2 regions of the Paenibacillus sp. TSA_86.1 genome follow, and region 1 is predicted to be linked to the other one. Evidence: riboswitches for the same ligand, from Rfam matches in the RefSeq annotation. Region 1 holds a riboswitch; the other holds the start of a gene.
The links. A riboswitch is a leader RNA that binds a small molecule or an ion and turns the genes downstream of it on or off. The one in region 1 is predicted to bind glycine.
Positions count from the first base shown of each region.

Region 1 (4,675 bases):
CGCATCCTGGTTCTATTTAATCGTTCGGAGGAAACTGCCATTGTTGAACTGGAAGCTGGTCATCAGCCATGGAGCGAGCTGTTTGAGGGCAATCATCGCACGGCTCTGGACAACGGTGTGCTTGCTATTGAATTACCCGCCTATGGATATGCAGTTATGCGAACCGAATTAGAATAGACTAGGCGCATTGAAAAAGCCTGAAATAAACTCACCTACCTCATCCTGATACGACGGTCGATAGCCAATAGTTAGCTTAGCTGATCTACGATCCTAAACTAAACTAAAACAAGCGCCCTTCATACCTGAGCTGTTCAGGTTGAAGGACGCTTGTTTACTTTAATTTATTCTAAACCCTCGATCCGGCAAGCTCTGATTACTTACCATCCATTTTCGGTTGTAGTCCTGATGCTTCTGAATCGGTTTCTGATGTCTCTTCCGGCTCTGCCCGCTTCGCCTTAGGTTTCGCCAGCTTCTGCATCATCTTGCGGCCTGTAGGTGTCTGGGCCAGCCCGCCTTGCGCTGTCTCGCGGTGACGGCTTGGCATGGCACTGCCTACCTCCAGCATAACGTCGATCACTTCGTCCGACGGAATGGCACTGCGTACGCCAGCGAGCGCCATATCAGCCGCAGCCAGTGCAGTAACGGCTCCGAGTCCGTTGCGCACAATACAAGGAATCTCTACAAGCCCGGCAACCGGATCACAGATGAGGCCCAGTGTATTTTTCAAAGCCAAGCCCACAGCATGCACGACCTGCTCCGGTGTTCCTCCACGAAGTTCCACCATGGCTCCGGCAGCCATGCCGATCGCAGAGCCAACCTCGGCCTGACAACCACCCTCGGCACCAGAAATAAACGAATTGTTGGCAATAACATAACCGATAGCCCCCGCGCAGAACAATCCATTCACCAGATGTTCATCCGTCCAGCCAAAGCGTTCCTGCGAGCTGATAAACACACCCGGAATGATGCCGCAAGATCCTGCCGTCGGCGTAGCCACGATTCGTCCCATCGAAGCGTTCACTTCCGATACACACAGTGCATAAGCCATGGCAAGGGCAGAAGCATCACCAGAACATGTCTCGCCTTGGCGAATGTATTCGGCCATCTTTTTCCCGTCTCCGCCTGTCAGTCCGCTACGTGAGGTTGTATCTTCTGTAAGTCCTTTACGAACGGCTTCCTTCATCACCTGGTAGTACTCCGACATCTGTTTCACCACGTCGGCTTCCGGTGTATTCGTCTCTTGCACCTGCTCTTCAATCATCAGCTGTGCAATCGTTTTGGACTCCGCAGTGCAGATGGTATTCAATTCATGCAAATGTTTAAACCGCATTCGGATCAACCCCTCTCTTCAGATCAATCACACGAATATTGAGCACATGATCCAGGGAACGCAATCTTTTCAAAATCTCTTCACTTGGCGGAGCATCCATCTCCATTGCAGTAAGCGCTTCACCATCACGGGCTTTCCGATCCACTTGCATATACCCGATGTTCACTCCGGAAGAGCTGATCGTTGAGGTTACGGATGCCAGAACACCCGCTTTATCCGCATGGCGCAAAACAAGTGTCGGGAACTCCCCGCTAATCTGTACGCGAAAATCATTCAGTGCATGCACGGACACACTACCACCGCCGATGGAGGCCCCTGTTAATGAGCATTCCCGTTCGCCGTGCCACAATTCAATCTTGACCGTATTGGGATGAGGGGCCGGCAGACCGCTCGTGTAAAATTCAACCTCCATACCCGCTTCATCTGCATACTGTTCCGCATCCGGTATACGCGGATCATCTGTGACATAATCGAGCAGGCCTCCGATCAGTGCCAGATCCGTTCCGTGTCCCTGATAGGTGTCCGCAAATGAGCCGTATAACGTGAGCCGTGCACGTTCAGGCGTGCATCCTAGCCACTGACGCGCAATTCGGCCCAGTCTTGCAGCACCCGCTGTATGTGAACTGGATGGCCCCGTCATGGACGGACCAATAATTGAAAAAACATCTTTAAATCGCACCTTGTAACCCTCCAATTGGTTTCGTCGTCATCGTCCTCCAAACAAGAAGACCACCATTATGTTCCTGATTTACTGAATGATGACATGAAAAAAGGACAGAAGAAGGCCGTTAGCCCTCTCTCTGTCCTTGATACCTGAGAGTTTCATGATCGCAGCATCGGCTAAAACAGATCAAGTACATTCACATACAAGTCTATTCACCGTGCTGACCCATCATATTCCCCTTGGGTGGCGCTTCTTCCGCGCACTCTCCAGAGTTGCGTCCAACGACGGTACGTTTACCTGAGAGATTAACAGTTATGCCGGGTGCATAACTACTTGCTCCTTCGGTGCCTCAAGCTGGCCTGTATAGTACAGATCTGCATCGATACGATGCATCATATCGATCTATCCCCGTATTTATTCAGCCCGTTTAGGTCTCTCCCGCTCGTTATCATTCGCTGTATTCTGTTCATTCATAATAAAAGTTAATCATTCTGGCATGTATTCAATCATATACAGCGTAATATGCCGCACTGTATATGTCAACAAAAGTGACGTATTGGAAGCCTGCTTTTGGCGTAATACTTCCAAACTATATCTGGTCACATCCGTATCTTGAACCGTACAGACAGAAGATGCGAAGGATATTACTCCCGCTTGTTATATATATGCAATTTTTAAAGGGATTGTTTCAAAATCAACAAATATTCAAATAAAAAAAGCATAACCACCCGAACGTTTCCGCTCGGGCGTTACACTTTCTTATCTTTAACCAAAACGCCCCATAATATATTCCTGCGTCAGACGATTGTCCGGGTTGGTAAAAATGTGCTCCGTCTCACCGTGTTCAATCAGACTACCGAGATAAAAATAAGCCGTATAATCCGAGATGCGCGCCGCCTGCTGCATGTTATGGGTAACAATAACGATGCGTAGCTCCTGCTTCAGCTCCGAGATCAATTCCTCGACTTTACCCGTAGATACCGGATCAAGGGCAGATGCTGGCTCATCGAGCAAAAGAATCTGCGGGTCAACGGACAATGCTCGCGCGATACAGAGACGTTGCTGCTGACCACCCGAGAGTGCCAAGGCCGATTCATGTAGTCTGTCCTTTACTTCATCCCAAAGTGCTGCGCGGCGTAAGCTTTTCTCCACAATCTCATCCAACGCCTTCTTACTCTTCGTACCGCGGTAGCGGGGGCCAAATGCGATATTGTTGTAGATAGACTTATGAAAAGGATTGGGCTTCTGCCACACCATGCCGATCTTCTGACGAAGCTTGATTACATCCGTACCTGGTTCGTTGAGGTCATTACCATCCATCCAGATGTGTCCCTCTGTGCGTGAACCGGCAATCTCATCATTCATCCGGTTCAATGAACGGAGAAATGTCGATTTACCGCAGCCGGACGGCCCAATCAGAGCCGTTACACTGGCTTCGGGAAAAGTCAGGCTGATCTGTTTCACGGCCTGAAAATGTCCATAATATATGCTTAACTGTTCCGTACCAAATGGTATGGCCATGTGGGATTCCTCCTTATTTCGAAGCTGTCATCCGGCGGTATACCACCCGGCCGATCCAGCGTGCACTCAGATTGAATGCCAGTACCAGAATAACCAGCACGGCAGAAGCACCTGCTGCGATTTCTTTGGAATCTGGCCCAATGCCTTCACTGTTGACTTTCCAGATGTGCACAGCCAGTGTTTCCGCAGGACGCAACGGGTTGATCGGTGATCTTGGACTTGTTGGATTCCAGTCCGTAAAGTCCAGTGGTGGACTACTCATACCCGCAGTGAACATCAGCGCTGCCGCTTCACCGAAGATCCGGCCTGAGGCCAGAATCGTGCCCGTAATCAAGCTTGGCAACGCCACAGGCAACAGGATGGACGTAATGATCTTCCATTTGGACAAACCAAGAGCGAGTCCGGCTTCCTTCTGCTCTTTGGGAACGGCACGGAAAGCTTGCTCCGTCGTCCGAACCATCAGCGGCAAGTTGAAGATCGCCAGTGCCATCGCACCCGATAAGAGGGAGAAGCCCAGGCCAAACGTATTGACGATCAGCAAGAGTCCAAACAAACCGATAACGATGGAAGGGAATGATGACAACACTTCGACAACCAGACGGATAAAACTTGTAACTCGACCTGGCTTGGCGTATTCCGCCATATAAATCCCCCCGCCCCAACCGAGCGGAATCGTAATGATCAACGTTAGTACAAGCAAAAAGATAGAGTTAAAGAGCTGCGGTCCAATTCCGCCGCCGCCTTTGAGCAATTGTGGTGCACTCGTCAAGAAGTGCCAGTTGATCTGACCGATCCCCCGGAACAGAATAAATCCGAGTAAACCGAGCAAAAGTACAACAATGAATAAAGCCAGGATCACGATGACTACTGTTGCAATTTTATCTGCTGTTTTTGGCTTCATTCTCATACCCGGTTCCTCCTTTCAAGCAGGCGAACCAGAATGACAAATACAAAGGTCATTACCAGCAGGACAAGCGCCATGCTCCACAATGCATTGTTATGAACAGAACCCATCGTGGTATTACCCATACTCAGGGTGATTACACTTGTTAATGTTGAAGCGGATTCGAGCAAGGATGTCGGTACATGCGGTGCATTACCGATAACCATCTGCACGGCGAGTGCCTCACCGAAAGCGCGAGCCATACCGAGAACAATAC
Region 1 covers NZ_JBQZGE010000007.1:139,977-144,651, reverse strand. Annotated here, with positions in the region: gene ACUTVW_RS15995 (alpha-glycosidase) at 1-177, shown strand, start outside; gene sdaAA (L-serine ammonia-lyase, iron-sulfur-dependent, subunit alpha) at 374-1,330, opposite strand; gene sdaAB (L-serine ammonia-lyase, iron-sulfur-dependent subunit beta) at 1,320-2,009, opposite strand; glycine riboswitch at 2,129-2,266, opposite strand; glycine riboswitch at 2,271-2,445, opposite strand; gene pstB (phosphate ABC transporter ATP-binding protein PstB) at 2,760-3,515, opposite strand; gene pstA (phosphate ABC transporter permease PstA) at 3,529-4,416, opposite strand; gene pstC (phosphate ABC transporter permease subunit PstC) at 4,419-4,675, opposite strand, start outside.

Region 2 (4,675 bases), on a different contig from region 1:
TCCAGCAGATTCAGCTGAAGGGCATCTACATCCGTTCCTTCAGGAAGCTGGATAACAAACTCGTTAAACGTAGGGGCCTTATAAGTAAGGCTTACTCCGGGAATGGCTGTTAATGTTTTTAGTGCATAGTGACTCTTCTGCAGATTCAGATCAGCCACATCGATCATGCCCTGCTTTCCCATAGTAGACATATAGACAGAAGCACTAAGCGCCAGCAAAGCCTGATTCGAACAGATGTTGGACGTCGCCTTTTCCCGGCGGATGTGCTGTTCGCGGGCTTGTAGCGTCAGTACGAAGCCGCGTTTGCCGTTGCGGTCCGTTGTCTGACCGACAATTCGGCCAGGGATCCGGCGCATGTGAGCCTGGGACACGGCGAAGTATCCGCAAGTCGGTCCGCCGAGCGAAGCGGCGATTCCAAGGGGCTGCGCATCGCCTACAACGATGTCGGCACCCAGCTTGCCTGGGGCTTCCAGCAAACCGAGCGACAGCGGGTTGGCGCTTACGACGAGCAGGCCTTTGTGCGTGTGCACAAGGTCGGCAGCCTGTTTTACATTTTCCACGGCACCAAAGAAGTTCGGGCTCTGAATCATCACTGCTGCTGTATCCTCCGAAATGGCTGCTTGCAGGGCATCCCAATCAGTCACGCCATCCTTGTAATCAATCTCCACGATCTCCAGACTGAGGCCATGTGCATAGGCCTGCAACACCTGACGTGCTTCTGGGTGAACGGCCCGGGATACGATAAGCTGTTTGCGACGTGTAGCTGCGGCAGCGAGATTGCCTGCTTCAGCAAAAGCCGTTGCGCCATCATACATACTGGCATTGGCTACCGCCATGCCCGTCAGCTCACAGATATACGATTGAAATTCGAAGATCGCTTGCAGTTCTCCTTGGCTGATCTCGGGTTGATAGGGGGTGTATGCCGTGTAGAACTCGGAACGGGAAATGACATGGTTGATGACAGATGGGATGTGATGATCATAGATCCCTGCGCCCAGGAAGCTGGCATGTGTCTCAAAGTTGGCATTCGAGCCAGCCTGCTTCGACATGTGTCGTGTTAACGCATATTCGTCCAGCTTGGAGGACACGGGCAACTCGCCCTGGTACCGAATTTCCTGCGGAATATCTTTGAACAGATCCTCAATTGTTTCTACACCAATCGTAGCGAGCATTGCGCTCTGGTCTTGTTCGGTCATAGGAATGTAGCGGTGCTTGCTCATGCTTACTCAGCTCCTTGGGTAGGGGTCTTTGGCGTACGTGTCCGTTTATGAAAAGGGGTCTTGATGACCTCGGCTTTCAGCTTTTTGCCACGAATCTCAATCTCCAGCGCTGTACCGAGTGCAGTATAGTTGCTGTCAATCAGAGCGAGGCCCAGATTACGTTTCAAGGTCGGCGACTGTGTACCGGTTGTCACTTCACCAATCTGAACGCCATCCGCATAGATGGGGTAATGTGGACGCGGAATGCCGCGCTCCAGCACTTCGATTCCAATTAGCTTGCGGGCAGGGCCGTCATTTTTTTGCTGAAACAAAGCTTCGTGTCCGATAAAAGGCCCGGCGTTCAGTTTCACAAACATGCCCAGCCCTGCCTCCAGTGGAGAGACGGTTGGTGATAATTCCTGACCGTATAAAGGCAACTTCGCTTCGAATCGCAGTGTATCGCGTGCACCAAGTCCTGCTGGAACGAGGCCCACATCAGCACCTGCTTTCATTAGCCCGTTCCATACAAGTGCAGCCTGTTCCGCTGCAACATACAGCTCAAAGCCATCTTCGCCGGTGTAACCGGTTCGTGACAGCAACAGTCGTACTCCGCATACCTCGGCATTCTGTACGAAGCGGAACGGTTCGATGGAGGCGGCATCCACCTCTGAACCTGTAACTTTAGCCAGAATATCGACCGCTAAAGGACCTTGTAACGCCAGTAATGCCGTTTGCTCGGAATCGTTAGTCATGTTCACGCCCGGTATAATGTGCTCCTGAAACCATGCCCAATCTTTGTCGATATTGGAGGCATTGACGACCAGCATGTAGTGTTGTTCTGCGAGTTTATAGATGAGCAAGTCATCCACTACACCGCCATCGGGATAACACATCAGCGTGTATTGGGCCTGACCTGATCCTATTGCGGTCACATCATTAGTCATCATGCGCTGCAAAAAGGCTTCCGCCTGTTCACCCGTTACGGTGAATTCGCCCATATGGGATACATCGAACAGCCCGGCGCGCTCTCGCACAGCTTCATGTTCCTTTTGAATACCGCTAAATTGCACCGGAAGCTCCCAGCCACCAAAATCAATACAACGTACACCTTCATATTGCGCATATAGGGGGAAGAGTGGTGTTCTTAACAAATCGGACATCCAATCACCTCGTCATGGGCCTCAAGCGGGCCGAATATAGAAAAGTGAATCTGTTAACCGGGTTTCAATTTAATTCGATTCAATTCCGTCATGTAACAAGTACAGTCATAAGTAAAGTCATAAGTATTTGATTAGTCGTTTATAAAGGCACGCTGCCGGGTAGACGATTCTAAATCCTGCATTTCATTTTTTGGGAAAAAGGAAAAGGACAGGCCAAAGAACCGGCATGCCAAGTAGCACGCTGTATTCTTAGGCTCTGTCCCTTGTACCTGAGAGTTACCCCGCCGTATGTTCAGACAGGTTTCCCCTTGGGTGATCATAACGTCCAGACCGGACGATTAGATGCTCTCCAGAGTTGCGTCCTGTAAAAGTCCTTTTGCCTGAGAGATTCGCCCCCGCTTGTCGGTGGTTTACTCCTTCGGCGCCGCCTCATGCACATCCCCAAACCGGGTGTACGGGCAATCTCTCCCTTTACATTCATCCGCGGTTCATACGTAGTCCAATAACTTCAGTTGCTCTTATCATTAAAACGTGAATCGACTGTTGATGTCAAGAACGATATCATTAAACTTATATAAAATACGAATATTTTTTAATTTGAAAACGTCAATGTTCGTATATTTGAAAAGAGTGCGCTTACTATGTTAATATTCACCAGTATATGCAGAAAGAGTGGTGTGAGGTTACACAAGGTAAGATATGAATTTCAAATTAATTGTGAGCTATATTGACATTTGAATCCGAAATATCATACGCTGTTGTTTGGGAAAAAGGTGAAGGTCAAAGAACGCATGCACTCATTAATGAAAGCGAGGCGGATATCGATGAGCGAATTGAGAAATGATTTCCTGTACAGTGAAGAGCACGAATGGGTGCAAACCGTAGGGGAGGATACCGTACGTATTGGCATTACCGAGTTCGCACAGCATCAGCTGGGTGACATTGTGTTTGTAGAGTTGCCTGATCTTGAAGCCAGTGTAAAAGCAGAAGACAGCATCGGCACGATTGAATCGGTCAAAACGGTGTCGGATCTGTTCTCACCCGTCAGCGGTACGATTATTGCAGTCAATGAAGCTTTACAGGACTCGCCAGAACTGGTGAATAGCTCTCCTTATGAAGATGGCTGGATGATTGAAATCCGTGTGGATGGAGATGTAACAGCTGCTTTAGCTACATTGCTGAATGCGGACGCATACCGTAAACATACGGAGGAGTAAATAAGGCTGAAACACCGAGTCTATTTGTACTTATGGACATATATATAATCACATATGAATAGATCATTTTATCTTCAAACCTGTGTGAGCTGTATAGCTTATGCAGGTTTTTTGATGTGTTTTTCGTGCGTATGGGTGAGTGTTCAAGTAGAAGTGACGTAGATTTCATGAATAAAAAGAGTTCAAATCGACCAAGCTATTTTATTGCTTTGCATGTTGTATATGAACAAAGTCATAGGCAGAGTAATCCTTGTATATCAAGGATTTGATCATATATTCCTACTAAAAAACGATTACATAATCTAATGTTGTCATCATTATTCATGACGAAAGTACGCTTTCATTTGATTGAACAGGAGAGGTTTCTCGCTTAGGATAACAGCAGGGGAAGCATGATACCCCTTTCATATTGATAATGACTTGATCCAAGGAGGATAAACCAATGAGTAATTTGGACCAAATGTCCAATTCTAAGGGTGGAATACGTGTAGGTGTGCAACGATTCGGACGGTTCTTGAGCGGTATGGTTATGCCGAATATGGGTGCATTTATTGCTTGGGGACTGATTACCGCGATGTTTATTAAAACAGGGTGGTTCCCAAATGCAACGTTAGAACAACTCGTAGGTCCAATGATTAATTATTTGCTGCCACTCTTGATCGGTTATACCGGAGGTACGATGGTCCATGGTCAGCGTGGTGGTGTCGTTGGTGCGATTATGACCATCGGTGTGATTGTAGGTAGTGACATTCCAATGTTCCTTGGTGCAATGATTGCGGGACCGCTCGGAGCATGGGTCATCAAGAAGTTCGACAAGTCCATTGAGGGTAAGATCAGAGCCGGATTTGAGATGCTGGTCAACAACTTCTCGGCAGGAATCATCGGTGGAATTTTGGGCATTATCGCATTACTCGGGATCGGGCCGGCAGTAGAGGCGATCAGCAAGGTATTATCTGCGGGTGTACAGGGTCTAATGAACCTCGGCTTGCTGCCACTGGTGAACCTGATTATTGAACCGGGTAAAGTATTGTTCCTAAATAACGCGATTAATCATGGTATTTTGACACCGATTGCAACAGATCAGGCAAGAGAACTGGGC
Region 2 covers NZ_JBQZGE010000003.1:88,211-92,885, forward strand. Annotated here, with positions in the region: gene gcvPA (aminomethyl-transferring glycine dehydrogenase subunit GcvPA) at 1-1,220, opposite strand, end outside; gene gcvT (glycine cleavage system aminomethyltransferase GcvT) at 1,223-2,359, opposite strand; glycine riboswitch at 2,614-2,714, opposite strand; glycine riboswitch at 2,718-2,840, opposite strand; gene gcvH (glycine cleavage system protein GcvH) at 3,184-3,576, shown strand; gene ACUTVW_RS09485 (PTS mannitol transporter subunit IICB) at 4,019-4,675, shown strand, end outside.
Region 2: linked by a shared signal. The riboswitch ahead of gcvT (glycine cleavage system aminomethyltransferase GcvT) and the one ahead of sdaAB (L-serine ammonia-lyase, iron-sulfur-dependent subunit beta) in region 1 are both predicted to bind glycine.